Regions from separate parts of the Colwellia sp. F1 genome, predicted to be linked through region 3. Evidence: predicted binding sites of a transcription regulator. Region 3 holds the regulator's gene; each other region holds the start of a gene.
The links. The regulator FliA, encoded in region 3, starts transcription of late flagellar genes. The targets are predictions, from matches to a motif close to CTAAAGNTNNNNNNNNNNNNGCCGATA.

Region 1: AC0UA9_RS08715 (flagellar protein MotY) is a predicted target of FliA. The motif match lies at 4,575-4,601, and genes of this name have one in related genera.
Region 2: pomA (flagellar motor protein PomA) is a predicted target of FliA. The motif match lies at 4,429-4,455, and genes of this name have one in related genera.

Annotation. Positions count from the first base shown of each region.
Region 1 covers NZ_JBWDLI010000007.1:162,656-173,631, reverse strand. Annotated here, with positions in the region: gene glnS (glutamine--tRNA ligase) at 1-1,531, opposite strand, end outside; gene AC0UA9_RS08720 (M1 family metallopeptidase) at 1,634-3,493, opposite strand; gene AC0UA9_RS08715 (flagellar protein MotY) at 3,621-4,484, opposite strand; gene rnt (ribonuclease T) at 4,902-5,588, shown strand; gene AC0UA9_RS08705 (peroxiredoxin) at 5,705-6,310, opposite strand; gene AC0UA9_RS08700 (Grx4 family monothiol glutaredoxin) at 6,450-6,794, opposite strand; gene sodB (superoxide dismutase [Fe]) at 7,110-7,694, shown strand; gene fadR (fatty acid metabolism transcriptional regulator FadR) at 7,868-8,581, opposite strand; gene AC0UA9_RS08685 (GNAT family N-acetyltransferase) at 8,697-9,335, opposite strand; gene AC0UA9_RS08680 (hypothetical protein) at 9,450-9,845, shown strand; gene syd (SecY-interacting protein) at 9,951-10,544, opposite strand; gene queF (NADPH-dependent 7-cyano-7-deazaguanine reductase QueF) at 10,602-10,976, shown strand, end outside.
Region 2 covers NZ_JBWDLI010000008.1:151,357-162,332, forward strand. Annotated here, with positions in the region: gene AC0UA9_RS09625 (FAD:protein FMN transferase) at 1-764, shown strand, start outside; gene nqrM ((Na+)-NQR maturation NqrM) at 867-1,097, shown strand; gene dxs (1-deoxy-D-xylulose-5-phosphate synthase) at 1,246-3,114, opposite strand; gene ispA ((2E,6E)-farnesyl diphosphate synthase) at 3,148-4,038, opposite strand; gene AC0UA9_RS09645 (exodeoxyribonuclease VII small subunit) at 4,035-4,301, opposite strand; gene pomA (flagellar motor protein PomA) at 4,562-5,326, shown strand; gene AC0UA9_RS09655 (flagellar motor protein MotB) at 5,350-6,291, shown strand; gene thiI (tRNA uracil 4-sulfurtransferase ThiI) at 6,457-7,911, shown strand; gene AC0UA9_RS09665 (ketopantoate reductase family protein) at 7,932-8,861, opposite strand; gene AC0UA9_RS09670 (VanZ family protein) at 8,870-9,271, opposite strand; gene AC0UA9_RS09675 (YajQ family cyclic di-GMP-binding protein) at 9,414-9,896, shown strand; gene AC0UA9_RS09680 (FKBP-type peptidyl-prolyl cis-trans isomerase) at 10,115-10,606, opposite strand; gene ygfZ (tRNA-modifying protein YgfZ) at 10,701-10,976, opposite strand, start outside.
Region 3 covers NZ_JBWDLI010000010.1:77,429-88,404, reverse strand. Annotated here, with positions in the region: gene flhB (flagellar biosynthesis protein FlhB) at 1-419, shown strand, start outside; gene flhA (flagellar biosynthesis protein FlhA) at 578-2,680, shown strand; gene flhF (flagellar biosynthesis protein FlhF) at 2,786-4,405, shown strand; gene AC0UA9_RS11075 (MinD/ParA family protein) at 4,463-5,305, shown strand; gene AC0UA9_RS11070 (RNA polymerase sigma factor FliA) at 5,398-6,117, shown strand; gene cheY (chemotaxis response regulator CheY) at 6,173-6,556, shown strand; gene AC0UA9_RS11060 (protein phosphatase CheZ) at 6,631-7,374, shown strand; gene AC0UA9_RS11055 (chemotaxis protein CheA) at 7,388-9,514, shown strand; gene AC0UA9_RS11050 (protein-glutamate methylesterase/protein-glutamine glutaminase) at 9,547-10,704, shown strand; gene AC0UA9_RS11045 (flagellar motor protein) at 10,697-10,976, shown strand, end outside.

The sequences.
Region 1 (10,976 bases), on a different contig from region 3:
TTAATGATGGCTCTACTTTTGCGTTATTAATTGTGACCAAGGACGTTGGGTTAATCACCTTTTTAAAGTCATCTTCTGCTGCTGGGTTTGGCACAGTAAATAAACGATCATATAAACGTACTGTAGCATCAAGTGACTTGTCAGCGTCTACCCAATGAATAACACCTTTGGGTTTAGTGCCGTCTGTTGGATTTTTGCCTAAAGTGTCTTCAAGGTAATTACAGTAAACCGTCGTTATGTTGCCTTGTTCATCTTTATCACAGCGCGTAGCGGTTACTACATAGGCACCACGTAAGCGCACAGCTTTATCTAGCACTAGGCGTTTATATTTTTTATTGGCTTCTTCTTTAAAGTCTTCTGCCTCAATATAAAGCTCTCGGCTAAATGGTACAGTACGAGTGCCTTGTGTGTCGTCACTAGGATGATTTTTAACTGTTAATGATTCTGTTTTGTTTTCAGGGTAATTTTCTATCACTAACTTAATAGGGTCTAAAACGACCATAGCACGTGGTGCATTATCATTTAGGTCTTCACGAATACACGCTTCTAATACGCTCATTTCAACGGTATTTTCCATTTTGGTAACACCAATGCGTTTAGCAAATTCTCTCATTGAAGCAGGTGTATAACCACGACGTCTAAAAGCAGTGATGGTCGGCATACGCGGATCGTCCCAACCATCAACCAGCTTTTCTTCTACTAGCGTATTTAATTTACGCTTACTCATTAATGTATATTCAAGGTTTAAACGCGAGAACTCATATTGATGCGGCTTACTCTCGACAGAGACATTATCAATAACCCAATCATATAAGCGACGGTTGTCTTGAAACTCAAGAGTACAAAGTGAATGAGTAATATTTTCAATCGCGTCTGATAAACAATGGGTGAAGTCGTACATTGGGTAAATGCACCATTTATCGCCTGTTTGGTGATGATGCGCAAAGCGTACACGGTAAATAATAGGGTCGCGCATACACATAAAGCTCGAGCTCATATCAATTTTAGCGCGTAAAGAACATTCGCCTTCTTTAAATTCACCATTACGCATTTTCTTAAATAATGCTAGGTTTTCTTCTACCGAAGTATCACGGTAAGGGCTATGTTTACCGGGCTTATTTAATGTGCCGCGGTATTCCCGCATTTCATCGCCATTTAAAAAACAAACAAATGCTAAGCCTTTTTCTATTAGTTCAACGGCAAAATCATGTAGTTGCTCAAAATAGTCTGAAGAATAACGAACCTCCCCTGCCCATTGAAAGCCTAACCACTGCACATCTTTTTGAATAGCATGTACGTAGTCAATATCTTCTTTTTCTGGGTTTGTATCGTCAAAACGTAAGTTGCACAAACCATTGTAGTCTTGCGCAATACCAAAGCTTAAGCATATTGCTTTTGCATGGCCTATATGTAAAAAGCCATTAGGCTCAGGTGGGAAGCGTGTTTGCACTGAAGTATGCTTGCCGCTAGCAAGATCAGCATCAATAATTTGACGAATAAAGTTTGTTGGGCGGTTTTCAATTTCCGACATTCACAGAGCCTCTAAAGAAAAATAATAACGTAATTCATTTCATTATATCAATAAAAAAGGCCCTAATGAGCCTTTTATTATAAATAATTAACAAGGCTACAGTTAATTTTTTAAAATGCTGTCAATCGTGCCTTGTGCTAAACCATGATAACCCGGTCTTGCTGTTTTATAGACCTTAAGCGCCCATGCTTTTCCTGATACTGTTTGTGTGAGTTCTTTATATAAAGGGACTATTAATTTGCGACGACCAATCGAAATTAAATATTCAGACATAGCAGGATAAACAACATCATAGCCAGCACGTATTGATAATAAATACCAAGCATGAGCAATTTCAGTATTTTGACTATGCGTTAAATTAAAGACTTCATCAAGTGCCGCCATGCGTTGAGTGCTTATATTGGTTGGTAAATTATTAATAAAATGTAACCACTCGTGCAAGGTCCAGCCCGCTGTTGGTAATTGCGCTAAAGTGGTATTATCTGCTAACCAAGTTGCTATTTGCTGGTCAATAATATTAAACGCATTAGACGTTGGCTTAGGTACTGTGTTTGGCAAGCCTTGCCCGTAAATCCATTCATTAATTTCGGCATCACTCACAATATTGGGGAATTTATGTGTTAAATTTTCTTTCAAGTATTTAATAAAGTTGGCCGTACCAAGGCTTTCAAAGGCATGGTTGTCAAAATACTCTGAGACAAAGGCGTCGAAGCGATCACGGCCAAACTGTTTCTCTAAATAGATCAAAAACAGTTGGCCTTTGGTATACGGCACACCAGAAAAAGCATCGTCTGGATCTCGTCCTTTCAAGTCAATATAAAGCTGTGTATCAGCAGGTGGTAGTTGAGCAACTTCACTCTTTATATCTTGTGCATCAAGCGCCTGTTCCATAACAGCCCTTTCTGTACCAAAAACGGCTTCCATAATGCGGTTTTCAACATAACTGGTAAAGCCTTCATTTAGCCATAGGTCACGCCAGCTTTCATTGGTCACTAAGTTACCAGACCATGAATGTGCTAATTCGTGAGCAATTAAGTTGACTAAGCTTTTATCACCCGCAATAACGGTTGGAGTGATAAAGCTTAAACGCGGGTTTTCCATACCACCAAAAGGGAAACTTGGGGGTAATATCAATAAGTCATAACGACCCCAACGGTATTTGCCATACATTGCTTCAGCTTTGTTGATCATTGCTTGGGTATCGTCAAATTCGGCCACTGCCGCATCTAAAATATAGCGTTCAGCATAAACACCTGTTTGATGACTCATTGCTTTAAAGTGTAAGTCACCTACTCCAATAGCAATTAAGTAAGCGGGAATCGGTTGTGGCATAGAAAAGAAGTAGTCGCCATCACGCTCTGTGTTAGGTTCATTATTAGCACTCATTACGGCTAACAAGTCTTTGTCTGTGGTTATTCTAGCGGTATACGTTAGTCGAACACTTGGCGTATCTTGAATAGGGATCCATGAACGTGCATGTATTGCTTGATTTTGGCTAAACAGAAAAGGCTTTTTTTTGCCCGCAGTTTGTTCAGCTGATAACCATTGTAAGCCAGACGCTTTTTCTGTTGAATTATAATAAACACGTATTTTTTTTGCTTTAAATGGGGTGTCTATGGTCAACTTTGCCCCTAACACAGGGTCACGCTTAGCTAACTTAAAGTTAACGTTTTTCCATTGGCCTTGGTTGGTTTGTGCCAATACGCTATCAACCACTAAATCACGGGTGTCTAAAATAACCTTTTGGGGTTCATCTGTTAGCCATTCTAATGACAATTGGGCAAAGCCCGATAACATTTTTTGTTCAAAGTCGACGGCTAAGTCTAAATAAAGGTGTGTAGTGACCACTTGATCATAATTAGCATAAGTATAAGTATCATTTAATGGTGGCTTTTTTGCTGCTGTCGCTACTTGCGAAATTGTTAATATTGCTATCAATATAAAGCGTTTAACATTGTTCATTTAGATTACCCTAAAACACAAAAAAAATAGGCTTGTAGATTACTTCGAATCAACAAGCCTATTCAACTCATTCGTATTATTTATCTGTGTAATAAACTAAGAATACATAAAGAAATATTTACAGTACTTATAATTTTTGCATTTGAATTACTACGCGGCGGTTTTTACCACGTCCAAGGGTTGTAGCATTAGAAGCTATGTGTCGCTTTTCCCCATAACCTTTCGCTTCAATACGGCTGGCATCAATGCCATTTTTAACAAAGTAATCACGTATTTTATAGGCGCGACGCTCAGATAACTTAAGGTTTGGCCAACGACCGCCATAGCTATCAGAGTAAGCATCAATCAACACCAACTCAAGTTCAGGGTCTAAACTCAAATATTCTTTGATCATATCGATACGTCGTTGTGATGCTTTAGTAAACTGATCACTATTAGATTGATAATTTAAAACCGTGTAGGCTATATCATCAAAACTATAATTTAATAACCCTGCTACACAGGAAACAAAGTTTTTATAAGCACTTTTAAAGCGTGCCGTTGATAACCCCACAGAAATCTTGTCTTGCTCACTGTGCCAATCATTATAATAAAATGTTGGGCTCATACCTCGCTCTAACTCATTTAGCATTGCCCAAGCCACTTTTTTAGGTAGACTAGGGTTAAACTGCTTATGCAATTTCATGTCTGCCAGCACTTTACCCCCATGACCAGGCCGCCAGTTAGGTGATTCACTGCGAACTTGCGCAAGGGAATAATTGTCAGGTAAAAGCAACATATCAAGTTCAAATTCCATATTTAGTTTACGGCTTGCTTTAGCTGAAAAACGTGCTTGCCCATAGTTAGGAATTTGATGTGCTAATGTGCACTGTAAACGAGACTCATCTGCCAGTTGCCACTTTGAGCTGCCAAGGTCTGCACTATATTGGCGAATATTTGCCTGTGTTTGATTGGTTACAAGGCTAAAAAAAAGCGCCACTGAAACTGCCATAAAAAATGATGGTGAGAATAGTAATTTATATGTATTTGAAGCGTTTGTTTTCATAATATTTATTACATAATTAATTAGTGACAACCCTTGTATCGCCTAGCACTCAAATAACTTTAATATTTTATCGATTATTTTCGCTTTCTTGTACTCTGTTTATGCTATTAGTTTAATGATATTGAGGCTAGTTTGACTAACATTATAGCAGTTAAACTAGCTATCACTCTCTTTTTACACACCTTTAACTTTCTTCTCTACCTACTTTATTTAAACCACGCTATTGGAAAACCTGGTCAAATCGATGCTCTCATCAATTAAAGAACTGCCATATAATTAATGAAGTGGTGCTTGCTATCGTGTTTAATGTATTTTTCTGAGATAATTGCGCTAAAGCATTTCTAAATGAGTACAGTTGATAATATGCCAGACACAGTAGAAATAAAAGCAGAACAAGAAACTGAAGAAATAAACAAGCCATTATTAGCACAGCGTTTTCGTGGTTATTTCCCCGTTGTTATTGATGTTGAAACGGGAGGTTTTAACGCGCAAACCGATGCACTATTAGAAATAGCCGCGTCGGTATTAACGCTAGATGAAGATTCTGGCAAACTTTCAATTGACGAAACAATACAGTTTAATGTTCACCCTTTTAAAGGGGCTAACTTAGAACCTAAAGCGCTAGAGTTTACCGGCATTGACCCCACCAACCCATTGCGAGGCGCAGTTGAAGAAGAAGAAGCCTTAAAAACTATATTCAAGTTAGTGAGAAAGAAAATGAAAGCTGCTGGGTGCCAACGCGCTATTATTGTTGCGCACAATGCGGCCTTTGACTTAGGCTTTTTAAACGCTGCCACAGCGCGTAATAATATTAAACGCAGTCCTTTTCATGCTTTTGTAAGTTTTGACACCACCACTTTAGCAGGATTAGCGTTAGGGCAAACTGTTTTAGCTAAAGCTTGTGAGGCGGCTCAAATTGAGTTTAATAACAGTGAAGCACACACTGCGCTTTATGACACAGAAAAGACGGCTGAGTTATTTTGTCATATTGTCAATAAATGGCAGAGCTTAGGTGGCTGGCCATTAGCGCCGGCAGTGAGTGATGAATAGCAAAAAAACGGTAAAAAAAAAGCTAACGTCAAAAAACGCTAGCTTTTTATTAACAATTCAGTACATCCCTAATGGGTTAACAAACTGAATTACACATTAAGGTTGTCAGTGTAATATTAAAGTTTATCAGCGTTATCTGTTAGGTAAGAAGCAACGCCTTCTGGAGAAGCTGTCATACCTTTGTCGCCTTTATTCCAACCGGCTGGACACACTTCACCGTGTTCTTGGTGGAACTGTAATGCATCAACCATACGTAACATTTCGTCTACGTCACGGCCTAAAGGTAAATCATTAATCACTTGATGACGAACTACACCTTCTTCATCAATTAAGAAAGAACCACGAAATGCAACGCCTGCTTCTGGATGTTCAACATCATAAGCTTGACAAATTTCATGTTTAGTGTCGGCAACTAAAGTATATTGTACTGGGCCAATACCACCTTCGTTAACTGGGGTGTTACGCCATGCGTTATGTGAAAATTGTGAATCAATTGAAACACCAATCACTTCAACACCACGGCTTTTGAATGCTTCGATACGGTGGTCAAAAGCTAATAGCTCTGATGGACAAACAAAAGTAAAGTCTAATGGATAGAAGAACAATACAGCTTTTTTACCTTTTATAGTTTCGCTTAATGTAAAGCTATCTACAATCTCACCACTACCTAATACTGCCGCTGCTGTGAAATCTGGTGCTTGACGACCAACTAATACGCTCATTTTATGCTCCGTTATTTTTGTATAAAGCTATTTAGATAGCTTTAACGATGAAAAATTTATTGTTAGATTTACTACTTCACTACCAATGTAGTGATAATTTAACAAATATCAATTGCACTGCTGATATTTATTTTTACTCTTATTCAGCACTTGGCTGTTCAGAAGTGTTTTTAGCACTTGCTTCTTTTACTAAGGTTTGTAGCTCACCTTGTTGAAACATTTCTAAAATAATATCACAACCGCCAACTAACTCACCTTCAACCCAAAGCTGTGGAAAAGTTGGCCAGTCTGCAAATTTTGGTAATTCAGCTCGAATGTCTGGGTTTTGTAGAATGTCAACATAAGCAAATTGTTCACCGCATGAGATCAACGCTTGAGATGCTTGTGAAGAAAAACCACAGCTTGGTAATTTGGGTGAACCTTTCATGTATAGTAATACGGTATTTTCGCTGATTTGCTCTTTAATGCGTTCAATAGTTTCCATGATAACCCCTAAAAAATAATTAGTTCTAAAAATAATACTCATTACACTGAGTTGAATACACTGAGTTGAATTTTTAGTTAAACTTGCATTGAAAATATAGTGGTGACGAAATTTCACTTTTCAATTCAATATAATAAATACTTAAAAAATAAGTTTATATACTTGAAAAGCTAGTAAGTAGTCCCTATATCTATACATTAGTTATTCAAGATAGTATAAACTTAATACTTGAGTATTTTACTCAAGTTTTATTGGAAAATATACCCCTATTCACGAATAGACTGTAACTTTAAAATAAAGAACTTGGAGAGCACGATGGCTATTGAATTACCTGCATTACCTTATGAACAAAATGCCCTAGAACCGCATATTTCTGCAGAAACCTTATCATTTCACTACGGAAAGCATCACAACACTTACGTAGTAAAATTAAATGGTTTAATTGAAGGTACTGAATTTGCTTCTAAATCATTAGAAGAAATAGTTAAAACGTCTTCTGCGGGCATTTTTAATAATGCCGCTCAAATATGGAACCATACTTTTTACTGGAATAGCTTAAGCCCAAATGGTGGCGGTGAACCAACGGGCGCTTTAGCTGACGCTATTGTAGCAAGCTTTGGCTCTTTCGCTGACTTTAAAGCGAAATTTACTGACAGTGCAATTAATAACTTTGGTTCAAGCTGGACTTGGTTAGTAAAAAATGCTGATGGCAGTTTAGCCATTGTTAATACATCTAATGCTGCAACACCATTAACTGATGAAGGTGTTACACCATTACTTACTGTAGATTTATGGGAACATGCTTATTACATTGATTACCGTAACTTACGTCCTAAGTACATGGAAGGTTTTTGGGCATTAGCTAACTGGGATTTTGCAAGCGAAAACTTTTCAGCTTAATAGCAAAGCTTAAAAAATTTAATAAAAAACGAGCTGTAAAGCTCGTTTTTTATTTCTTTTACTCAGGTTAGCCAGATAACCTAGATTTGGGTTAACACTTGTACTTTAACAACTATTGTTTTGATTTTATCGTTGGTTATGCTTGGTATCAATTGACAACGAACGTAACGGTTTTAATCTTCCGTTAGCTCTTTAAGCACATCAGCTTTTAGTTCTCCCCAAAGCTTCCCAGATTCAACACCGTATTTTCGTACCGCAAAAATGGCTTCATCAAAACGGTTTTCTTGCGCTAGCTCTATTAGTTTTTGGTAGTAGGCTCTAGATATTTCTCGCCCCGTTGGGTGGGCAAAGTATAAACTACCAATGCGTGAATATAGGCCTCTAAAGCCATTTAAGATAAGTAAGTATATTGCGTTTTGTGAAGCAACGACGAGTTCTTTATTTAATTTATAATCAAATTCAGCAAATGCTTCACCACTGTCTTCAACATCAAGGTAAGCACTTAATAATTCGATCGTTTTTTTAGGATTGTTTTTAATAGCGCCACGCACATATATCGCACTAATATTGGTGCGGGCAGATAATAAGTTATCGACTAAATCTGGCACGCCTTCTTGGTCGAGGTGGGCTAATGTTTCTAAAATGTTTAAGCCTGATGTTTCCCAGAAGTTATTCACCTTGGTGGGTTTACCATGCTTTATTGTTAGCCAACCATCACGTGCCAAGCGCTGCAGCACTTCTCTGAGTGTTGTTCTGGTAACACCTATCAACTCTGATAATTCTCGCTCTGCTGGTAAAATTGAGCCAGGAGGAAAACCGCCATTCCAAATAGATTCAACAATATATTGCTCGGCAAATCCGGCAGGGCTTTGAGCTTTTATAACCATACTTGGTAACGACCTAAAAAAAATTAAGGCACTGATTGTACCAGAAGAATATTTTGGTACAAGCCCAATAACAGGCGATAATGTAAACTATACATAAAAAATAACAAATAATTGCTTATTTTCTATAATGAACCATTATTGCGCCAGACACTTTACCCACAGTTAAGTCTTTAATGAATTCATAGTTTGCGCTTTCAAAAAAAGCCCTGAATTTTCCTGAAGTCGCATAAACTGCTACCCCTTGACTGTCACTATGTTCTTTAAGAACAGTATTGACTGCTGCCATTAAGTAATGACCAAAGCCATGATGTTGATGTAAAGGGTGGACGGCAATAAAAGCGAGCATATGAAATTTTTTTAATGGGACTGCTGCAAGTACTGTTTTTTCTTTTTCGATCATTTGCTTAGTACTTAAATAACCCGCAGTAAGTAACATTTTAAGGCGCCAGTGCCAAAACCTTTCGCTGCCTACACTATCGTCAGGGCTATTTAAACAAGCGACACCCACCATAGAATCACCAAGATACAACCCTATGATAGGCTGTTCTGCTTGCCAGAAAGTATTTAGCTCTTCTCTGATAGCCGCTCTTAGCCTTTGTTCATACCCCTCTTTGTCACTGTTAAATATCTCTAAAAATACGGGATCGTCATGATAAGATTGAAACAGCAACGAGGCTGCTAACTTTAGCTCTTTTGCACTAAGGTAGGCTGCTCTTATATCTCGTTCGTTATCTGGCGAAACAGTCTCAGACATAGTAGTTCTCCAATAAAATTACATTACTTGTTAAAACACATATTACCTTAACAGCTTTTTTTAATAATAGGGCAATATAATTAAATACTAAAAACATAGCTAAACTTAAACAAGATGATGCTATTATCGGCTAAAATAGTAGAAAATAATGTATCAGCGATGACAATAAAAGATGAAATATTAATTTTAGCAAATCAAATTGCCAATAAAGGCAATAAACCAACAGTTGCCTTGATCAAAGCGAAATTAACTAAAAGTGTCCCCTTACCCACGATTATTGCAACATTAAAGGTTTGGCAACATGAGCCTGACTTTGCCCTTTTACCTGAAACTAAGCAGGGTAATCTCTCAAAACAAACCAGCAATGACTCAATAGCACCAAGTAGCTTTGTAGATGAGTTACCAAGCGAGTTGCTGGAGATGAAAAATGAATTGATGAGTATGAAAAAAGAAATCCTTGAAGTAAAATCACTTGTTACGCAATTAGTAAAGCAACACACTGTTGACTAACCGATAAGTGATAGTAAGTGAATATTTATGCTAAATTAACATTAAGGCGATACTAGTTATCTTAGCTTGCGCCTAGCTCATGAGTATTCACCTTAAAAAGTGTCGTTACTCACATACTGGTGTTAGTTGAGTAATAAACTCACCAAGGGTGTCAGCTAATTTTTTATGCGGCTTACAGCCGACACGCTCTACCCAGACTGCGCCGGTATTATTGTCAAGAGAAATAATAATATCCTCTTCGTCTGTCACCGCAAAAAATATAGTTTCTGTTTGTTTTAACCGCCGTTTCATTAAAATATGGCCAATTAAATTTTCTTGTAAGCGTTCAAAATCAGCTTTATTCCATGCAAACAATAACGACAGCCCGCCTTCTTCACATGTTGCTGTAAGGCTGTCGCTAAAAAATGTAGTAAAGTACGTTTTAATATCTTGATGTAAGGTTATTGCTAACGCAGTTTCTACGTTATCAAAACTTAACGCTTGTTCAACCTCCATATTTATCGGTTGCCAATACACCTCTCCCGGTAATAACTTTGTTGTGTCTTTCACGTTAGAAACTTCACAAGGCGAAGGCCACTGTGTGTCGTGCTCTATTTTAGGTAAATGCGAATGCCTATTTTGGTATTGATTGACGTATTCTCTAGAGAATTGCTGCAATATTTCGACTAAACCGGCTTTATCTTGATTTGATGATGTCATCTAATTCAGAGATCCTTTAACATAGGGTATGAACATTTTCATAGCATAAGAAAAAATATGGCAACCTACCAAAACTCAAAAGAACTTAGCAATCTAACGCTTGGTAAAGCGACCGAATATTGTAGTGAATATAACCCAAATTTATTACAAGGGGTACCAAGAAGCTTAAATAGAGATGAATTATCACTAGCGCCCGACTGTTTGCCCTTTATTGGTGAAGATGTTTGGTATGGCTATGAATTATCGTGGTTAAACAACAAGGGAAAGCCTATAGTGGCCGTAGCCGAGTTTCGTTTTGCCTGTTCTAGCCCCAATTTAGTTGAGTCTAAGTCATTTAAATTGTATTTAAATAGTTTTAATCAAAGTAAATTTGCTAATGTTGATGAAGTGCAAAACATACTGGTCAAAGATTTATCGGCGACTGCTGGCACA
Region 2 (10,976 bases), on a different contig from region 3:
TTGAGCCGGTTGAAGTGTCGGAAGGTTTTAGGCGGGTATTGGCTGAGTCGCTTCGCTTGGCTGAGTTAAGTGACGGTAAGTTAGATATTACGGTAGGCCCTTTGGTTAACCTTTGGGGCTTTGGCCCTGAATTACGCCCTGAACAAGCGCCGAGTGAGGCAGCGTTAGCAAAAGAGCGCGCACGGGTTGGCTTTACCAACTTGCATTTAAACGGTAATTTGTTGTCAAAAGATATTGCCAACCTCTATGTGGACTTATCGACTACGGCTAAAGGCTATGGCGTTGATATCGTGGCTGAGTTACTTGAAGCCAATGGTTTTTTTAATTATTTAGTTGAGATTGGCGGAGAAATTCGCTTAAAAGGTTTTAAACACACCGGAGAGTTATGGGCGATAGCCATCGAAAAGCCCATTTATGATACCTTGGGTAATCATAGGGCGGTACAGCAGGTGATTATTCCTAAAGATAATGCTTTGGCGACTTCGGGCGGTTACCGAAATTACTTTGAAGCTGACGGCCAGCGTTTTTCTCATATTATAGACCCGCATACTGGCAAACCAATTGAGCATAATCTCGTGTCAGTGACCGTTATTGCGCCTGCATCAATGACTGCTGATGGCTTATCGACAGCAATGATGGTTATGGGGGCAGAGCAGGGAATGGCCTTTGCTAAAAAGCACGATATTGCGGCTTTGTTTATTTTTAAATCTGAACATGGCTTTGAAGAGCAATTTACGGTAAAATTCAAACAATATTTAAAGTAGTCGTTGGTTGGGTTTTAGCCCAAGTAAGGTAGTAGGTCGGGCTTTAGTCCGACAGTTTTTTCGCCCAACATTTTCCAAATTAATTATAGGCGTGCAATTATTATGATGATTTTTTTTATTACTTTTGGCTTTTTTCTTGCCGTTGGTTTGGCGATGGCTGTGGGTTACCTTGTTCAACATAAAACATTAGCCGGTAGCTGTGGTGGCTTAGCCAGTGTTGGCATTGAGAAAGCATGTAACTGTGATAATCCATGCGAGAAGCGTCAAGAGCGTGATCGCAAAGCAGCACTTGAAGAGAATTTACACAATAGAATCGATGTTGAAAATATTTAGTATTTAGTATTTGCACTTTGCATGTAAAAATAAAAAAGGAGAGTTTTGCTACTCTCCTTTTTTTATTGCCTAAAGCATGCATTAAGGGTTAAAACATTAACAATTAAAGCAAAAGCTGCTAGGGCAAGGTTGATTAACCGGCCTAATATTAGTTAAGAAAGGTATGTATTTTTTTAATGATCCCTTGGCTATCTAACCCCAATTCGTGATGTATTTCTTCTTGGCTACCGTGCTTAACAAAGTGATCAGCAACCCCTATATTTAATAGTTTTATCATGATGCCTTGAGATAAAACATACTCATTAACTGCTGAGCCAGCGCCACCAGCAATTGCATTATCTTCTACGGTAACCAGTGTGCTGTGATCTTTTGCTAATTGGTCAATCATGTTAGTGTCAAGTGGCTTAACAAAGCGCATGTCGATAAGTGTCGCGCCTAGGGCAATAGCGGCTTTGTTTGCTTCAGTTAACATGGTGCCAAAGCTTAAAATAGCTATATCGTTTGCTGGTGCTTTAGTAATGATTCTCGCTTCACCTAGGTTAATTACTTCGTCTATACTTGGCAGAGGTTCTCCTGTGCCACTACCACGCGGGTAACGCACTACAGTGGGAGCGTTTGCTTTATGCCCAGTATTTAACATAAGTTGGCATTCACGTTCATTTGCTGGAGCCATAATAATTAAGTTAGGAATACAGCGTAAATAACTTAAATCAAATAGACCTTGGTGTGTTGCCCCATCAGCGCCAACAACGCCGGCTCTGTCTACGGCAAACATAACAGGTAGATTTTGTATGGCTATATCATGAATGAGTTGATCATAACCGCGCTGTAAAAAGCTAGAATATATGGCCACAACGGGGTGTTGGCCACCTATGGCTAAGCCCGCAGCATAAGTTACGGCGTGCTGCTCGGCGATGGCAACATCGTAGTACTGATCTGGAAAGCGTTGGCTAAATTCAACCATGCCAGAGCCTTCACGCATGGCAGGAGTAATCGCTACCAATTTTTTGTCTACTGTTGCTGTTTTACAGAGCCAATCACCAAAAATTTGTGAGTAAGTAGGTAAAGTCGGTTTAGCTTGCGGCAGTTTCTCTTCACTAGGGTTAAACTTAGGTACTGCATGGTATTTAATCGGGTCTTGCTCTGCTGCTTGATACCCTTTACCTTTTTTGGTGGCAATATGCAGCAATTGCGGGCCTTTTAGGCTGCGCATGTTTTTTATGGTTTCAACTAAGCCATTTACGTCATGGCCATCAATGGGGCCAATGTAGTTAAAGCCAAGTTCTTCAAAAAAAGTACTAGGAACAACCATGCCTTTGAGGTGTTCTTCCGCTCGGCTTGCTAATTCTTTAATAGGGGGAATATTATTGAGTAAGCGCTTACCCCCTTCTCTAATCCCTGTATAAATACTACTGGAGAGCATTTTGGCGAAATGGTTATTTAATGCCCCAACATTTTCTGAAATAGACATTTCATTATCGTTTAATATAATTAGCATGTCTTTTTTGATGTCACCGGCATGATTGAGTGCTTCAAATGCCATGCCTGCGGTCATGGCACCATCACCAATGACCGCGACTGTTTTTCTATTTTTACCTTCTTTTTCAGCGGCAACCGACAAACCTAACGCCGCAGATATTGAGGTACTTGAATGACCAACACTCAAGATATCGTATTCACTTTCTTCACGCCAGGGAAAGGGGTGAAGGCCATTTTTTTGCCTAATGGTATGCAGTTGATCTCGTCGCCCGGTTAAAATTTTATGGGGGTACGCTTGATGTCCTACATCCCAAACTAGGTGGTCAAACGGCGTATTATAGACGTAGTGCAAAGCCACAGTGAGTTCGATAGTGCCTAACCCAGAAGCAAAGTGGCCACTGCTCTTACTGACTGAATTTAACAGAAATTTACGTAACTCATTACTTATTCTAGGTAATTGTTCTTGAGGAAAAACGCGCAAATCATCCGGCGAATTTATTTGAGCAAGTAATGGGTAATCAGCAAGGTTTGTTATCATAGTTGTTCTATAGTTGTTTATATTTTTAACTGGTTAATAGCTACGTTTAATAATGAAGGTAGCAAACTCAGCTAAGGATTGCGTATTGTAAGGCAAACGGGCTAAAGCTTGAAGGGCTTGTTGAAATAAGTTTTCAGCTTTTTCTTGCGCCCCTTGTAAACCTAGCAGTGCAGGGTAGGTACTTTTATTAGCAGCAAGGTCAGAGCCACAAGGTTTGCCTAGTTGATCTTGGGTTGAGGTAATGTCAATAATATCATCCTGTACTTGGTAAGCCAAACCAATGAGTTGCGCGTAAGTTTGTAGGGCTGCTATATCTTGGGGTGTCGTGTCTTGGCTACATTGAGCAACCATTAACAAAGATACTTCAATTAAAGCCCCAGTTTTTAGCGAGTGGAGCTGCTCGAGTTGCGCGAGTGATATTGCGTGATTTGCTGCGGCTAAATCAAGCGCTTGCCCACCACACATACCTTGGTAACCAGCAGCACGAGTGAGTTGCTGAATTAATGTAATTTGTTGTGGTTTTACTTTGGCTGAAAATGGGTGATTAGCAAGAATATCAAAAGCAAGTGTTTGTAAGCTATCACCCGCAAGTATTGCCGTGGCTTCATCAAAGGCTTTATGGCAAGTGGGTTTACCGCGTCTTAAATCATCATTATCCATAGCGGGTAAATCGTCATGGAGTAATGAGTAGGCATGTATACATTCAAGCGCACCTGCTATTGCGTCAACATCATTTAAGTCAACACCTAATGTTTCACCTGTAATATAGGCTAAATAGGGGCGCATTCGCTTACCACCGATTAATAACCCGTATTGCATGGCTTGATGAAGTCTGTCATCGTTGATGGGTAAGTTATTAAGTTTTTGTGCTAAAAAATCATTAATACGCTGTTGATAAATATCGTGATTAGCTAAGTCGGTCATGAAAAGTCACCTGTTGGTAGTTGATTTTCAGTGGGGTCGAAGTCTTCTAGTTGTTGCGTATTGTTTTGCTCGAGCAATATTTTGACTTTTTGCTCTGCTGTTTGTAGTTTGTTTTGGCTTAATTTACTTAAGGTTAAGCCGCGCTCAAACAATGCCATAGACTCTTCTAGGTCTAAATCTCCTTGTTCAAGGCTTTGTACAATTATGTCTAATTCGTTGAGTGACTCTTCAAATGTGAGGTTTTCTAATTTCTTTTTTGCCATCTTAAATTCTCTTTATACTCGCCTTGCTAAATTCTAGGCGCAAACTTACCTTAGCTAAGGTCGATGGTCAATGTAGCACTGATTAATGTCGGCTACTATGATTTTAGTTAAGCGCTTTAAAAAAGCGCTTAAGTAATTGACAATTGGGACGATAACATAAGGGAAATAAAGATATAAATAGATAAGTGATAGCGAATACTTTTATCATAATGTACTATTATTTTATTAGTTTGATGGTTTTGTAGTTTTAGGAGATTTGTGTGGATTTAGCAACCTTAGTAGGCATTCTCGGCGCTATTGGCTTTCTCGTTATGGCAATGGTACTGTCTGGCGACATCATGATGTTTGCTGATACGCAATCAATACTCATTGTTTTTGGTGGTTCACTTTTTGTTGTTTTGTCGAATTATAACTTAGGGCAATTTTTTGGGATTGGAAAAATTATAGTTAAAGCCTTTGTTTTTAAACTAGAAAAACCAGAAGAATTAATTGATAAAGCTGTAGATATGGCGGATGCTGCACGTAAAGGTGGCTTTTTAGCGTTAGAAGAAGCAGAAATCAGTAACGCTTTTATGCAAAAAGGGGTGGATATGCTGGTAGACGGGCATGATGCTGATGTGGTGCGTGCTACCTTGCAAAAAGATATTAACTTAACAACAGATCGCCATGAAAAAGGCGCAGGTATGCTAACAGCTTTAGGTGATGTTGCACCTGCTATGGGCATGATAGGTACTTTGATCGGTTTGGTTGCTATGTTATCAAATATGGATGACCCTAAATCTATTGGGCCTGCAATGGCAGTTGCTTTACTCACTACGCTTTATGGTGCCTTTTTAGCCAATGTTATTGCCATTCCATTGGCCAGTAAATTAAGGCTGCGCATGGAAGAAGAGAAACTCAACCAAGAGTTAGTACTTGATGCTGTGCTGGGCATTCAAGATGGGCAAAACCCACGTGTAATAGAAGGTTTGCTAAAAAGCTACCTTGCTGAAGGTAAACGCCAAACGACGACAGATGAAGACTAACACTAGCTTGATTGGGAGGATATATGTCTGAGCAAAAATGTAAATGTCCACCACCTGGGTTACCTCAATGGATGGGCACTTTTGCTGATCTTATGGCGTTGTTGATGTGCTTTTTTGTTTTGTTATTGTCCTTTTCTGAAATGGATATACTGAAGTTTAAACAAATAGCCGGTTCAATGAAGTTTGCTTTTGGTGTACAAAATAAAATTGAAGTCAAAGATATCCCCAAAGGCACTAGCATTATTGCGCAAGAATTTCGTCCGGGTAAACCTGAACCAACCCCCATTGAGCTTATTCAACAGCAAACCATGGAAATGACCCAGCAAATGCTAGAGTTTCAAGCGGGTGATGAAAGTTCTGCTGGTGGGCGTCAAGAGCAACGTGGTAGTGAGCGCGGTGGCCATTCACAAAGTACAGACGACACATTGTCAGCACAAGCTTTACAAAAAGCACAAGCGCAAATGGAAAAAGCGGCGCAAGAGCAAGTTAATGATTTAGTAAAGAAAATTGCCGAGCAACTTGAGCAGCAAATTGAAGATGGTGCTATTGAGTTAGAATCGTTAGGGCAGCAGGTTATTATTCGTATTCGAGAAAATGGTTCATTCCCCTCTGGCTCTGCTTTTTTGCAGCCACAATTTAAACCCACGATTAGAAAAATTGGTGAGTTACTTAACACCATGCCGGGTGAAATTATGATTTCAGGCAATACAGACAACCAAGGCATTAGCTCAGAGTTGTTTGACTCTAATTGGGATTTATCAAGTAAACGTGCTGTGGCTATCGCCCATGAATTTATTAAAATACCTGGTTTTAATAAAAACAGGTTAGTGGTTGCAGGCCATGCTGATACGCGCCCGCTAGTGCCTAATACTAATCCGTTAAATCGTCGCAGAAATCGCCGAGTTGAAATTGCTATTAATCAAGGTAAAGCCAAAGAAAGCGCGCCCATTCAAGTGATTGAATAAATTTAGCTGGGTCAACAACAACTGAAACTGGCTGCTGCTATTTTAAATAGCAGCAGCCAGTTTTTTTTGCGTATTCAATGCACAGCGAAACTCGCATATTAAGGTGGTTTGGGTATATAATGCGCGCCATTATTCTTATAGTTATTATTTATTAGGCCAACGTCGATGAAATTTATCGTAAAGCTGCAAGCTGAAATCACCATCAAATCTCGTCCGGTTCGTAAACGTTTTACGAAAATATTAGAAACCAATATTAACCGGGTGCTACGCCGTGTTGATGAGCAAGTTACCACGCGGATGAATTGGGATAACGTTGAAGTTAATACTAAAAATAATACGCCTGAAAACCGTGAGCGTTTAGTTGAGGCGCTAAAATGTATTCCTGGGGTGCCTGTATTTTTAGAAGTGCTACAAACAGACTTTGTTGATCTTCATGACATTTACCAAAAAACATTAGCGGTTCATGCTAAAACGATTGAAAATAAAACCTTTTGTGTTCGTGTTAAACGCACTGGGAATCATGACTTTAAATCCATTAAAGTAGAGCAGTACGTGGGAGGGGGCCTAAACCAGGCAGTAGAGAGTGCCAAAGTAAAACTAACCAAACCTGAGGTGACGATTCACTTAGAGATAAAAAATAAAGATTTGTTTATTGTGACTCAGCGCCACCAAGGGCTAGGTGGTTTCCCGATTGCTACGCAAGAAGATGTCTTATCATTAATGTCAGGTGGCTTTGACTCAGGCGTGGCGAGTTACCAAATGATTAAGAAGGGTGCGCGTACGCATTATTGTTTCTTTAATCTTGGTGGCTCAGCCCATGAAGTGGGCGTAAAACAGGTCAGTTATTATTTATGGAATAAGTTTGGTGCATCACATAAAATTAAGTTTTTCGCGGTTGATTTTGAACCCGTGGTTGCTGAAATTTTAGAGAAAGTTGAAAACGGGCAAATGGGGGTCATACTCAAGCGTATGATGATGCGTGCCGCCAGTAAAATTGCTGAAAAAGGTAACATTCAAGCACTGGTTACCGGTGAAAGTTTAGGGCAAGTTTCTAGCCAAACGTTAACCAATTTAAACGTGATTAATCGTGTAACAGAGACGCTTATTCTGCGCCCGTTAGCTGCTTATGATAAACAAGATATTATTGATATTGCTAGAAAAATTGGCACGGAAGACTTTGCTAAAACTATTCCTGAATACTGTGGTGTGATTTCACAAAAACCGACAGTAAAAGCAGTATTATCAAAAATCGAAGAAGAGGAAGCGAACTTTGATTTTACAATTCTTGACAAAGTGGTTAGTGAAACACGGGTGTTTGATATTCGTGATATTGGCTCTGAAACTGAAAAAGAAATTCATGCCGTTGACCTAGTTGAAAACATAGCAGCTAATGCCATTGTGGTAGATATTCGCAGCCCGGAAGAAGAAGAAGAAAAGCCCTTAGACCTAGACGACGTAGAAGTTAAACATATCCCGTTTTATAAGCTGGCGACACAATTTGGCGATTTAGATATGAATAAGGATTATTTACTTTACTGTGATCATGGGGTTATGAGTAAACTACAAGCTTTATACCTCCTTGATAATGGGTACAAGAATGTTAAGGTTTATCGTCCTTAGAGACAGGTGCTAGGAAGGAACTAGGCGCTAGCGTCTAGTTTTGTCACTGCTTGCCATAATTCACTGTTCGTAGGGGTGGCAATGTTATGCTGAATCCCTAAACGATGAATGTAACCATTAATGTAGTCTATTTCACTGGTGCGTTTGGCGAGAATATCACAGCGCATAGACGAGCTGTTTTTAGCGGTTGCCTGCGCTACTTCTTGTACTGTTTGTATCAATTCATCTTGCGCTAACTTTACCCCCTCACAGCTTGCAATGGTGACAACCTCTTCAAGTACCTGCTGCATAATGGCTGAAAATTTTCGAGTGTTTATTTGGCCATTTTCTATATTATGCACCGCAGTTAAAGGGTTAATTACACAGTTTATTGCCAGTTTTATCCATTGTTTTTGTGCGATGTTTTGATGAAAAAACACCTTTGGCAATGCCTTGTTAAGTAATCGGGTAAGTGCTTGTTGCTGCATTACATTAACAGTACCAGACAATAAACCAATATCTGTTGACCCCACACCTGTGTGAGTAACGCTAAAGGGCGCTGTTCGCAAACAGCCATGGGTTGTAAGTAAGGCATAAAAGTTATGTTTATTTACGGTGTTTTCAGGCAATTCAGCTAAGGTTCCCATGCCATTATGAGCCAGTAGTAGGCTACAATGACTTGTTAATTTGTCTGCTATTGTATTAAGCGCTTGTGCTATTTGAAAAGACTTTACACAAAAAATCACAACATCGGCAGCTTCAATATGCTGAGTTTTGGCATAATGAATGTTATGTTGGTGTAACACGCCTGTGTGGTCGGTAAAATGGTATTGGTTAGCAGCAGCTGCTTTACTCGAAGTTAATAAATGGACTTGGTGTTTACTGTTATGAGTAGTGCTAGCTATTAGCTGCAATAGGTGATGGTACCAAAGTAATCCAATGGCTCCTTGGCCAACAATAATAATATTCATCTACTGAGTTACCTCTGATCTAAACCGCACTTTTTTGTACTTTTGCGCGTATATATTTTATAGCGAAAATAGGCCAGTTTAAGCAGTATATATAAACCAATCCCGCCTACATCTGCAAAAAAATCACTGAACTCACCATTGCGAAAGCCTAAATAATATTGGCCTAACTCACTAAGCGCGGCATAAAAACACAATGTAAAGAAAGTTGCTAATAATGAAAGTTTTATCACAGAAGCAACAAACCAAGTTAAAATAAAAAAAGCAATAAAATGGCCGATAGTATCAATTTGTGGTGAGCGAAATACGAGTCTTGTCAGTTGTGCTGGTAACTGCAGTTCACTCGAAAAAAACAAGAGTGTTGCACAACAGACAATAAGAATAAAAAAGCTTAAGTGGTGATAAATTTTCACAGTGTATTAGGTTAAACAAACTAGAAGTTAATATTATCATGCTTGAGGGAATTAAGAATGAAATTTATCAATAATGCTTGCTTGTTTGGCTGTTGTTGCCAGGTATAATAGGCATTATCACTTAGTTAATAGAGAGAAGATTATGCCATCAATGGATATCGTGTCTGAAACAGACCTAGAAGAAGTACGTAATGCTGTCGATAATGCCAACCGTGAATTGACAACGCGCTTTGACTTTCGTGGTGTCGAAGCCAGTTTTGAATGGAAAAAGCCGGTAGTGACGGTAAAAGCAGAAGGGGACTTTCAGTTAAAACAACTATGCGATATGTTGCGTAGTCAACTCACTAAACGCAATGTTGATGCGAAAGCAATGACTATTAGCCAAGCAACGGCAACGGGTAAAAACTGGAGCCAACAAGTGACGTTTAAAGAAGGCATTGAGCAAGACGTTGCGAAAAAAGTGGTTAAGTTGATTAAAGCAGAAAAGTTTAAAGTGCAAGCGGCTATTCAAGGTGAGCAAGTACGAGTAACAGGAAAGAAGCGTGATGATTTACAAGCAGTAATGCGCTTAATTCGTGAAGCTGACTTAGCGCAATCATTTCAGTTTACCAACTTTAAAGACTAGTTTTGAACCTTTGTTTTAAGCTTAGTTGTATTCGTTTTACGTAACGCAATACCAACGTTTAGTTTGATGCAGTGAAGGTCTTTTATAGTAGCAGTCAATAAAAGCAGCCAAGGCCGCTTCAACTGTTTTCCTGGCAGTTATCCGAAGGTCATTTTGTATAAACACCGTTTCAGTCACCATATCTGTGGTGCTGCTACGATATTCATCCAGCTTGATGACTAGTGGGTGCTGCCGCAGCTTTCACCTTCGCTGTGGATATGACCATGAGCAAGCTCTTCTTCGGTTGCTGCACGAACTTCTAACACTTCTACTTCAAAATTTAAATCAATGCCGGCTAATGGGTGGTTACCATCAACAGTTACTGCGTCATCAGCTACATCAATAACAATAACGGTTTGCTCACCTTCATCGGTACTAGCACGTAGTTGAGTACCCACGGTTAAGTCTTCAACGCCTTGTAGTAATTCTTTGGGAACGGTTTGCACGTAATCGTCATGGCGTTGACCATAAGCTTGGTCAGCACTTACTGCTACTTCGAATTTGTCACCTGCTTGGTGATCAATTAATGCATTTTCAAGGCCTTCAATTAAATAGCCAGACCCTTGAATAATAGACATAGGTTTATCATCATAAGAGCTATCGATTAATGTGCCTTCGCTATCTGATACCGCGTAGTGCATTACCACTACTGAATTTTGGGTAATTTTCATATATCTCTCTCTGTTGTTAAAAGTGAACATAATAATTCACTCAAGTAAAAAAATTCTGTGAAACCATTTTGTATAAAGACGTATTCGTTCGTCTTTATTCAGTGACTAAGGAATATGGTAGTGCCTCAATTGTCACGGTAGAGTCGGGCTGTGATTTTATTCTTAATTCAAATGAGCTGTCTACCTCGCTGCCTAATACGGCTTGCAGGTAACATGTACCGTCATCAGCTTGGTAAGTCGATAAAATATCACCTGCTTTGCGCCAGTTTTCACCTAATTTACGCTCAAGAACATCATCGCTTTGTATGGGTTGCTTTAATAAGGCGGTTAACGAAAATAAAGCTTTTTTGTTTTTACCTAAATACTGCAT
Region 3 (10,976 bases):
CTGAAATCAAAGGCCGGATAAAGCAAACACAGTATGAGATGTCTCAGCGGCGAATGATGGCGGAAGTGCCTAATTCAGACGTTGTGATCACCAACCCAACCCACTACAGCATTGCGCTAAAATATGATCCAGTTCAAGGGGGTGCACCTTTACTTGTCGCGAAAGGCATTGATGAAATGGCGATTCATATTCGCACTATTGCAAAAGAGCACAATGTTGAAATTGTTCAGTCACCTGCGCTGGCAAGGTCGCTTTACTATACCGCAGAAGTAGACCAAGACATTCCGGAAGAACTTTATGCAGCAGTAGCCCAAGTGCTTGCTTTTATCTTTCAGCTTAATGAACATAAAAGAGGTAAAGGCCGAAAACCTATACCGGTAGCTAAAGACTTACCCATCCCAGATGAGTTTAAGTATTAATAACAGCTTAACTAGGTTATTGCTAAAATATACTCAGGCAAGTTTGGCTAAGGTTAATTAAAGCAAGCACCCACCTTAACAGTACTTTTTTCTTGGTACACCTTTTGCAGATTCATCGTTAGTGTCAAAAATACATCACAAAGAGCAAGCAGTATCCAATGCAATTAAACGCCTATTTTAATAAATTCGACAAAAAAAAATTATCGCATATCTCAGGTCTTGGCACGCCGTTACTGGTAATGGCAGCACTAGGTATGGTTATTTTACCTATGCCTGCTTGGTTACTTGATGTATTGTTTTCGTTCAACATTGCCTTATCACTAGTTGTGCTACTGATAACAGTATATACACTAAAACCCCTAGAATTTGGCTCATTTCCCTCTGTTATCCTCATTGCAACTATTTTACGTTTAGCACTGAATGTTGCTAGTACTCGGGTGGTGTTACTAGAAGGGCACGAAGGAACCGATGCAGCTGGTAAAGTAATTGAAGCTTTTGGCTCTGTTGTTATTGGTGGTAACTATGCCGTTGGCTTAGTGGTGTTTTTGATCTTAATTATTATTAACTTTGTAGTGGTTACTAAAGGCGCAGGGCGGATCGCTGAAGTAACTGCTCGCTTTACCCTTGATGCCATGCCAGGTAAACAAATGGCGATTGATGCTGACCTTAATGCGGGCTTCATTAATGCAGAGCAAGCCCGAGAGCGCCGTATTGAAGTGACCAGTGAAGCTGATTTTTACGGCTCAATGGACGGTGCGAGTAAGTTTGTTAAAGGCGATGCCATTGCAGGTATTCTTATTTTATTTATTAATATTATTGGTGGGTTCGTGATTGGTATGGCGCAGCACGACCTAAGCTTTAATGAAGCCGTTGAAATTTATACCTTGCTCACTATTGGTGACGGCTTAGTCGCACAAATACCAGGCTTATTGTTGTCAGTGGCAACGGCTATTGTTGTAACACGCCAAAACACGTCCCAAGATATGGGTGAGCAAGTGAGTAGCCAGTTAGGGCAAGAGAGATCACTGTATATTGCTGCTGGGGTTATGTTTACTATTGGTATTATACCAGGCATGCCACATTTTGCTTTTATACTTTTTGCACTAATCATTGCTGCGCTCGCCTATTTTGGTAGCAAACACAAAGTGTCGAAAGCGTTAGAGCTCGCGCAAGTTTCGGCAGAAGAGCAAGTACAAAGCCAACAAAAAGAAGAAGAAATAAAAGAGCTTGATTGGGATGATGTTAATCACGTCGATGTTATTGGTTTAGAAATAGGGTATCGCTTAATTCCCCTCGTAGATAAAGCCCAAGGTGGAGAGTTATTAAGCCGAATCAAAGGAGTGCGTAAAAAACTGTCACAAGAGTTTGGTTTTTTAGTGCCAGCGGTACATATTCGAGATAACCTTGATTTAGATCCTAATAGTTATCAAATATCACTAATGGGGGTAACAATCGGCAGCGCAGAAATACGCCATGACCAAGAGCTAGCCATAAACCCTGGGCAAGTGTTTGGTAAATTAGACGGAGCCACCACCAAAGACCCTGCTTTTGGTTTAGATGCCGTGTGGATTAATCAAAACCAACGTGAGCAAGCACAAACGCTCGGTTACACCGTGGTTGATTCAGCAACCGTACTCGCAACACATTTAAGTCAAATTTTAACTAATAATGCTGCGCAATTATTAGGCCATGAAGAAGTACAAAATTTATTAGATATGTTAGCTAAGAGCTATCCAAAACTGGTCGAGGGCTTTATTCCTGAAACATTATCACTTGGCACTGTCGTTAAAGTCCTGCAAAGTTTGATGAATGAAGGTGTTGCCGTTCGTGATATGCGTTCTATTGTACAAACATTGGTTGAATATGGCCCTAAAAGCCAAGATGCAGAAGTATTAACCGCAGCGGTGAGGATCAGTTTACGTAAATTTATCATACAAGATCTGGTTGGCTCAGCACATGAAATACCTGTCATAACTTTGGCGCCAGAATTGGAACAAATGTTGCATCAGTCAATACAGATGGCTGGAGATGATGGCGCAGGTATAGAGCCTGGCTTAGCAGAACGTTTGCAAAAATCATTAACAGAAGGAGCACAGCAACAGGAGTTAGAAGGTGATACACCGATACTGTTAACATCGGGTATATTACGCACTGTGCTAGCTAAATTTGTTAAATACACCATCCCAGGGCTACGGGTTATTTCTTATCAAGAAATACCTGATGACAAACAAATTAAAATAGTCAGCGCTATCGGGCAATAATTATTTTAATCAGCAAAGAGACAAGCAAAAAATAACGAGCAAAAGAGCGTAACAGTAACCGAATACTGGACCACCGAGTTTGTTATGATAAAAAGGGGATTAATTGTGAAAATTAAACGTTTTGTTGGCAAAGATATGCGTAGCGCATTAGCACAAATTAAAGAAGAATTAGGCTTAGATGCGGTGATCATGTCTAATAAAAAAATCCCTGAGGGTGTTGAACTGATGGCAGCGGTTGATTATAACCAATCAGCGCCACAAGCCTCAGCACCACAAACCACTACAACAGCCCCTGCCCCTAACGAGCGTACTAATCAAGCTGCTGTGCCTAGTCATCCAAGCCAACGGGAAATATCTAATGATACGGTCAGTCTTTCTACAGCGGCGGCACCGGCATTAAATGAAGCGATGCTGGGTATGATGCAAAACCATACTGCGGCGGCTCAAGCTCAAGCGCCAGCTGATAGCTTGTCTGAGTTATTAAAAAGACAAGCTCAGCATCAAGGGGGAACTCAAGCACCGACAGAAGAAAATACTCTCTCGCAACAAGCGCATAATATGCCTGAAGATGACACCATTGAAGGTCAGCTGCGAAACTTTACCCAGCGTTTACGTCACTCCAAGCCTGACGGTACTATCCCAGCACCAGAAATCACACCGACAAGTAACCACAGCGCTCAACATGATGAGCATACCAGTGTTGAAGCTGAACAAATGGCAATGAAAATTCAATCTCAGCAGTCACCAACAAACACTACTGTAGCCAGTAGCCCAGTTAATCAACAAGATTTTGATAAAATGCAACAAGAAATGGCTTCCATTAGAAAGTTACTTGAGCACCAGGTATCAGGGCTTATGTGGCAAGATATGGCACAAAAAGAACCACAACGGGCTTTGCTAGTTAACCGTTTATTAACGCTAGGTTTGAACGAGCAAATTGCCGATCAAATAGCGGGATACGTGCCTGCGCAATATCAAGAAGAGCAAGCTTGGCAAGAAGCCACTAAGTTAGTTGGTCAACAACTTAATACTACCCAAAATGATATTATCAACCGTGGTGGGATTGTCGCGTTAGTTGGCCCTACCGGCGTTGGTAAAACAACCACTATTGCTAAACTTGCGGCACGTTTTTCACAAGTACATGGCCATGAACAAGTGGCACTTATTTCAACCGACACTTTCCGTATTGCCGGCTTTGAACAACTAGCAACTTATGGCAAAATAATTGGTTGCCAAGTTAAGCTAGCTAAAGATAGCCAAGCATTAGATCTATTACTTGAGCAATTTTCTCAAAAAAAATTAATCTTAATCGATACCGCAGGAATGGGGCAAAGAGACCTTCGTTTAGCAGAAAATTTAGCAAATTTAGTTGCTAACACACGCGTTAGAATAAGAAATTATTTAGTGTTAGCCGCCAATAGCCAACAGCAAGTGATGCAAGAAAATGTTGAGCGTTTTAAAAAAATTCCCTTGTCGGGTTGTATTTATACTAAACTTGATGAAAGCATCAGTGTTGGCGAAATTATTACGACTTCCATCCAAAATGGTTTACCAATAGGCTACCTTACCGATGGACAAAGGGTGCCTGAAGATATTAAAGTTGCAAATGCTGAGAAATTAGTTACGCTTGCAGATAAAATGGCAACAAAGTCAGCAAATAACAATGTAGCAAATGTCCAGCGTATCGTAAGACCAATGCCAGTTTCGCAAACGGTGGCAGTATAGCTGTATTTTTAAAGCAGCATTTTAGTTTAAATAAAGCGATAATATAAGAAGTAATAAATGGTAGATCAAGCGAGCGGCTTAAGAAAAATGCAAGATTTAAATAAAGTTAAAGTAATAGCGATCTCTGGCGGTAAAGGTGGCGTTGGTAAAACTAACGTGTCGCTAAACACGGCTATTGCCCTTGGGCAGCAAGGGAAAAGGGTATTAGTACTCGATGCCGACTTAGGCTTAGCTAACGTTGATGTTATGCTAGGGTTAAGAGTAAAGCGTAATTTATCTCATGTATTATCGGGAGAGTGTGAGCTTGATGACATCATTATCACAGGCCCAAGTAATATTAAAATTATACCGGCCACCTCTGGCTCACAATCTATGGTTGACCTCACGCCAGCCGAACACGCAGGACTTATTCGTGCTTTTAGCGAAATGAAAACAAAATTTGATGTGCTTATTGTTGATACTGCGGCGGGTATATCAGATATGGTGCTTAGTTTCACGCGTGCAGCACAAGACGTCGTCTTGGTTGTATGTGATGAGCCTACCTCTATTACCGATTGCTATGCATTAATGAAGCTTCTCAGCCGTGACCACGGCGTTTTTAAGTTTAAAGTGGTTGCAAATATGGTGCGTACACCTAAAGAAGGGCAACAGTTATTTTCGAAACTCACTAAAGTAACCGACCGCTTTTTAGACGTTGCACTTGAACTTGTAGCGGTTGTTCCTTTTGATGAAAATATTAGAAAGTCAGTACGTAAACAACAAGCCATTGTTGAGGCTTTTCCTAATTCACCTGCAGCAATAGCATTTAAAGCGTTAGCTAAAGATGTTAGCACCTGGCCTATACCACATCAGGCTTCAGGGCATTTAGAGTTTTTTATTGAACAATTACTTGATTACTAACACTTAATTACTCGCTATAATTCAGTGTTATCAGATATTGCCTATCAATGAACCGATAATTATTTCCAAAAACTTAAGTGGGATAGTAACTAGTGGTAAAAGCTAAAGCCTACAATAACACAATTAACAAAACAGCCTTACTTGAACAGCATACTGTTTTAGTTAAACGAATCGCTTATCATTTGTTGGCAAGATTACCAGCAAGTGTCATTGTTGATGACTTAATCCAGTCAGGCATGATTGGCCTATTTGAAGCCGCTAATAACTTTGATAACAGCAAAGGTGCGAGCTTTGAAACTTTTGCAGGTATCCGCATCCGAGGCGCCATGCTAGATGAAATGCGCCGTGGCGATTGGACACCTAGGTCAGTTCACAAAAACAGTCGCATGGTCAGCGAGGCCATTAAGCAGTTAGAAGCAGTGTTAGGGCGAGACGCTACCGATGTTGAAGTTGCAGAAAAGCTTGATATCTCATTAAATGAATATCACCAGATACTCAGTGAAGTAAGTACTGGTAAAATAATAGGAATTGAAGATTTAGGGGTGAGCGATGACGCCCTAAAGTTTGATGAAACATGCCACAGTAACGATCCATATCAAAGTATTGAACAAAGCGCCTTTAAAAAAGGCCTAAGTGAATGTATAAGTACTTTACCCGAACGAGAAGCTTTAGTACTGTCTTTATATTATGATGAAGAATTGAACTTACGCGAAATAGGTCAAGTACTTGATGTAAGTGAATCACGAGTTAGCCAAATTCATAGCCAAGCAATGCATAGATTAAAAGCTCGTATGCAATCTTGGCAAAGTTAAGTACAATAAGAACAGTGATAACCAATTTAATTTGAATGTGTAGCCGGAGGGTGCCTTGGATAAAAATATGAAAGTGCTTGTTGTTGATGATTTTTCAACCATGAGACGTATAGTGAAGAACTTATTACGCGATTTAGGCTTTACCAACATTCAAGAGGCGGATGATGGTAGTACAGCCTTACCTATGCTGCAAAGCGGAGATTTTGATTTTGTCGTCACCGACTGGAATATGCCAGGCATGCAGGGCATTGACCTATTAAAGGCAATACGCGCAGATGCTAAATTAGCCCATATACCGGTATTACTGATTACAGCAGAAGCTAAAAAAGAGCAAATTGTGATGGCAGCTCAGGCTGGCGTTAATGGTTATATTGTTAAACCTTTCACGGCCGCGACACTAAAAACTAAACTAGATAAAATCTTTGAACGTCTAGGGTAGTCTTTGTTTAATTGAGTAAATTATCGTTAGTTAATCAGAATAAATAGCGTTAATTTAAGCATTAAGGACTTTGCATGAATATGGCAAGAACAGGGCGTGTTTCATTAGAACAGGCCAAATCTTTGGTTGAGTTTTTAGAAAATGATCAGCAAGACAAGGCTGATGCGCTGATTGCTGACATCCAAAACCCAATCAACTCAGAATTATTTGCGGAAATCGGCAAATTAACGCGTCAATTACATGACTCTTTAACAAATTTTCAGTTGGATTCTAGATTAAATGATTTAGCAACAGCCGATATTCCTGATGCTAAAGAGCGGTTAAGTTATGTTATTACCCGCACGGAAGAAGCTGCCAATAAAACCATGGATGCTGTTGAGTCAATATTTCCCGTGATTGACAATATTTCTAGTCAAATTCAAGCAGTGAACCCTGCTTGGACTAAACTGATGAATAACGCAATAGATGTTAAAGAGTTTAAACATTTATGTATAGGAATTGATTCTTTGCTAACGACAACAGGTAAAGAAACAGAGCATATTCATAGTTTAATGACCGATGTATTAATGGCGCAAGATTTTCAGGATTTAACCGGCCAGGTTATTCGTAAAGTGATTGAGTTAGTGCGTGAAGTTGAAGACAGTTTAATTAATATGTTAACAGCATTTGGTATTTCTTCTGATAATAAACAAGAAAAAGTTAGCACTAAGATGGGTGATAACTTAGTTGAAGGGCCAATAGTTAATAAAAAAGAAAGAGACGACGTTGTTGAAGACCAAGACGATGTTGATGATCTTTTATCAAGTTTAGGTTTTTAACAGGAGTGAGTTAATGTCATTTGAAGCAGATGAAGAGATTCTACAAGACTTTTTAGTCGAAGCAGGAGAAATACTTGAACAGCTATCTGAGCAACTAGTTGAACTTGAAAATGATGTTGATAACGCAGATTTACTCAATGCTATTTTTAGAGGCTTTCATACGGTAAAAGGTGGTGCCGGTTTTCTTGCATTAAACGAACTTGTTGATGTTTGTCATGGTGCCGAAAATATATTCGATCTATTGCGAACTGGACAACGCGTTGTCAATGCAGACTTAATGGATACCATATTATCGGCTCTTGATACCGTTAATGATATGTTCGCCTTAGTACAAAATAGAGAACCGCTGATCGCTGCAGAGCCTGAACTGCTCGCAGAGTTAGAGCGTTTAAGTCAACCAGAAGGTCAAGAAACTTCTCCCCCAGTAGTGCAAGAGGTTGCTCCTGCTATAGTAGAAGAGAACGTAAGCGCAGATGAGATGAGCGAAGATGAATTTGAACGCTTACTTGACGAGTTACATGGTAACGGTAGTCCTTCAGCTACTCCAGCGCCAAGTAACGACACTGCGGCTTCAACACCTAGCAGTACGCCAGAAAATACAGAGTCAGATACTGATATTTCTGATGAAGAATTTGAATCATTGTTAGATGAACTCCATGGGCAGGGCGCTTTTTCTGTTAATACTCATAACGCTTCAGCGGCAAACAATAACGCTTCTGATGAAATTAACGATGATGAGTTTGAAAGTTTACTTGATGAACTGCACGGTAAAGGAAATGCACCGACAGCAGCGAGCGCTTCAATAGCAAAGCCTAGTGCGAACACGCCTGCAGCAAAAGCTGTTACGCCAATCAACAAACCTAAAGCAGCGGCCAAAACCCAACCGTCTGCTCCAGTAAAAGCAAGTCCTGCCGCCGCGCAAAAACCAGCACAACCTGCTGCTCCTCAGGGAGAAACCACAGTACGTGTTGACACCAAGCGGCTTGATAAAATTATGAATATGGTGGGGGAGTTAGTCTTAGTTAGAAATCGTTTAACGAGTTTAGGGTTAACTTCTGATGATGAAGACCTCACAAAAGCGGTTTCAAACCTAGATGCGGTAACGACAGACTTACAAGGCGCGGTCATGAAAACCCGCATGCAACCAATAAAAAAAGTATTTGGTCGTTTTCCGCGTGTGGTAAGAGACTTAGCGCGTAGTCTTAACAAAGATATACAGTTAATTCTCGAGGGTGAAGACACCGATCTAGACAAAAACTTAGTGGAGGCATTAGCCGACCCGCTAGTGCACTTAGTCCGTAACTCTGTGGACCATGGGATTGAAATGCCCGATGAGCGTGAGGCTAAAGGCAAAACACGCCAGGGTAGTGTTGTGCTATCTGCCTCGCAAGAAGGTGATCATATCTTGTTAACCATTAAAGATGATGGTGCAGGAATGGATGCTGAAAAGTTAAAATCTATCGCTATTGATCGTGGGGTTATTGACGCAGAAGCAGCGGCAAAAATGCCAGATAAAGAAGCCTTTAGTTTAATTTTTGCCCCAGGGTTTTCTACTAAAACCGAAATATCAGAAGTTTCAGGCCGTGGCGTTGGAATGGATGTTGTTAAAACCAAAATCACCCAACTTAATGGGACTGTTAATATCGACTCTGAAATGGGTGTAGGTACAATTTTAGAGATAAAAGTACCGTTAACCTTAGCGATACTCCCTACTTTAATGGTGGTGGTTGGTGAGCAAACCTTTGCATTACCCCTTGCTGCAGTCAATGAAATATTCCATTTAGATCTTACTAAAACTAACAATGTTGACGGTCAATTAACGGTTATTGTTCGAGAAAAAGCCATCCCGTTATTTTATTTAGATCAATGGTTAGTTAGAGGCAGTAAAGAAAAACAACTCGAGCAAGGTCATGTGGTTATTGTGCAATTAGGAAACCAACAAGTTGCTTTTGTCGTGGATCGGTTAATCGGCCAAGAAGAAGTTGTTATTAAACCACTTGATCGACTGTTACATGGCACACCAGGCATGGCAGGTGCAACTATTACAAGTGATGGCGGTATCGCCTTAATCATAGACATACCTAACATGTTAAAGTTTTATGCGAAGAAATCACCGGTAAATAAAAAGCTGCATTCATAAAGTAGAATTATTATAAAGGTAGAGAAATATAAATGGCTTATAAAGTGCTTGTTGTTGATGATTCAAGTTTTTTTAGACGACGAGTCAGTGATATTTTAACCAAAGATCCGCAACTAGACGTCATTGATGTTGCCATTAACGGTCAAGAGGCGGTAGAAAAAGCACTTTCTCTTAAGCCAGATGTCATTACAATGGACATTGAAATGCCGATATTAAACGGCATTGCTGCAGTAAAGCAAATAATGGCGCAATCACCAACAGCTATTTTAATGTTTTCTTCGTTAACTCATCAAGGAGCACAGTCAACCCTTGATGCGCTAGAAGCTGGGGCACTCGATTTTTTACCTAAAAAATTTAGTGAAATCGCACAAAATAGTGATGAGGCAGGAAGCTTACTACGCCAACGGGTTATACAATTAGCCAAAAAAGGTGGCGCTCCTCGACGTCCCACCTTTAAAGCGCGTACAGCGGCTACTCGTTTATCAGAGACCAAGCCTCAACCAAATACCTCCGCTAGAAAACCCATTGTAGCGCCACTAGCTGCAAGTTCAGCAGTAAATATTAACAGCACCCGCCCTTCTTCTGCAGTATTAAAGCGTGCCTCAGGAAAAAAATACCACTTGTTAGCCATAGGTACTTCAACAGGTGGGCCGGTTGCACTACAGAAAATATTAACGCAACTGCCGCAAGACTTCCCATTACCCATTATTATGATTCAGCATATGCCGGCGACCTTTACTCAGGCTTTTGCTAACAGGCTCAATACCTTATGTAAAATAAATGTCAAAGAAGCGAGTGATGGCGATGTACTTAAGCCGGGGTGCGCCTACCTAGCGCCAGGTGGCCGTCAAATGCTGATTACTGGTAATGAAAAAGCGGCAAAAATTAAAATAATTGACGATAACTCGGCAAAAGTCACCTTTAAGCCTAGTGTTGATATAAGTTTTGGTTCGGCGGCTAAAGTGTTTGGTCGTCATGTTTTAGGCATTATCTTAACAGGTATGGGCGCTGATGGTAGAGATGGCTCACGCATGTTAAAAACCAGTGGTGCAACGATATGGGCACAAGATGAGCCAAGCTGCGTTGTTTACGGTATGCCGCAAGCCGTTACTGTGGCTGGAATTTCAGAGTTATCTTTACCTTTAGACAGCATTGCCAGCTCAGTATTGAAGGAAATAAAGCATGGATAGGCTAAGCATAACAGGGCTTTTAATTGCCGTACTTGCTATTTATTTAGGCTTTATGTTAGATGGTGGCGCTATTTCAGCTCTATTTGAATTGCCTGCATTTATTATTGTTGTTGGTGGTACTTTAGGCGCCGTTATGCTGCAATCTTCAAGTAGCCAATTTTTTCACGCATTTTCCTTGTTAAAGTGGGTATTCACTCCGCCTAAATATGATATCGACGAAGGTATAGCAAAAATACTTAATTGGGCTAACAAATCCAGAGAGCTAGGTTACT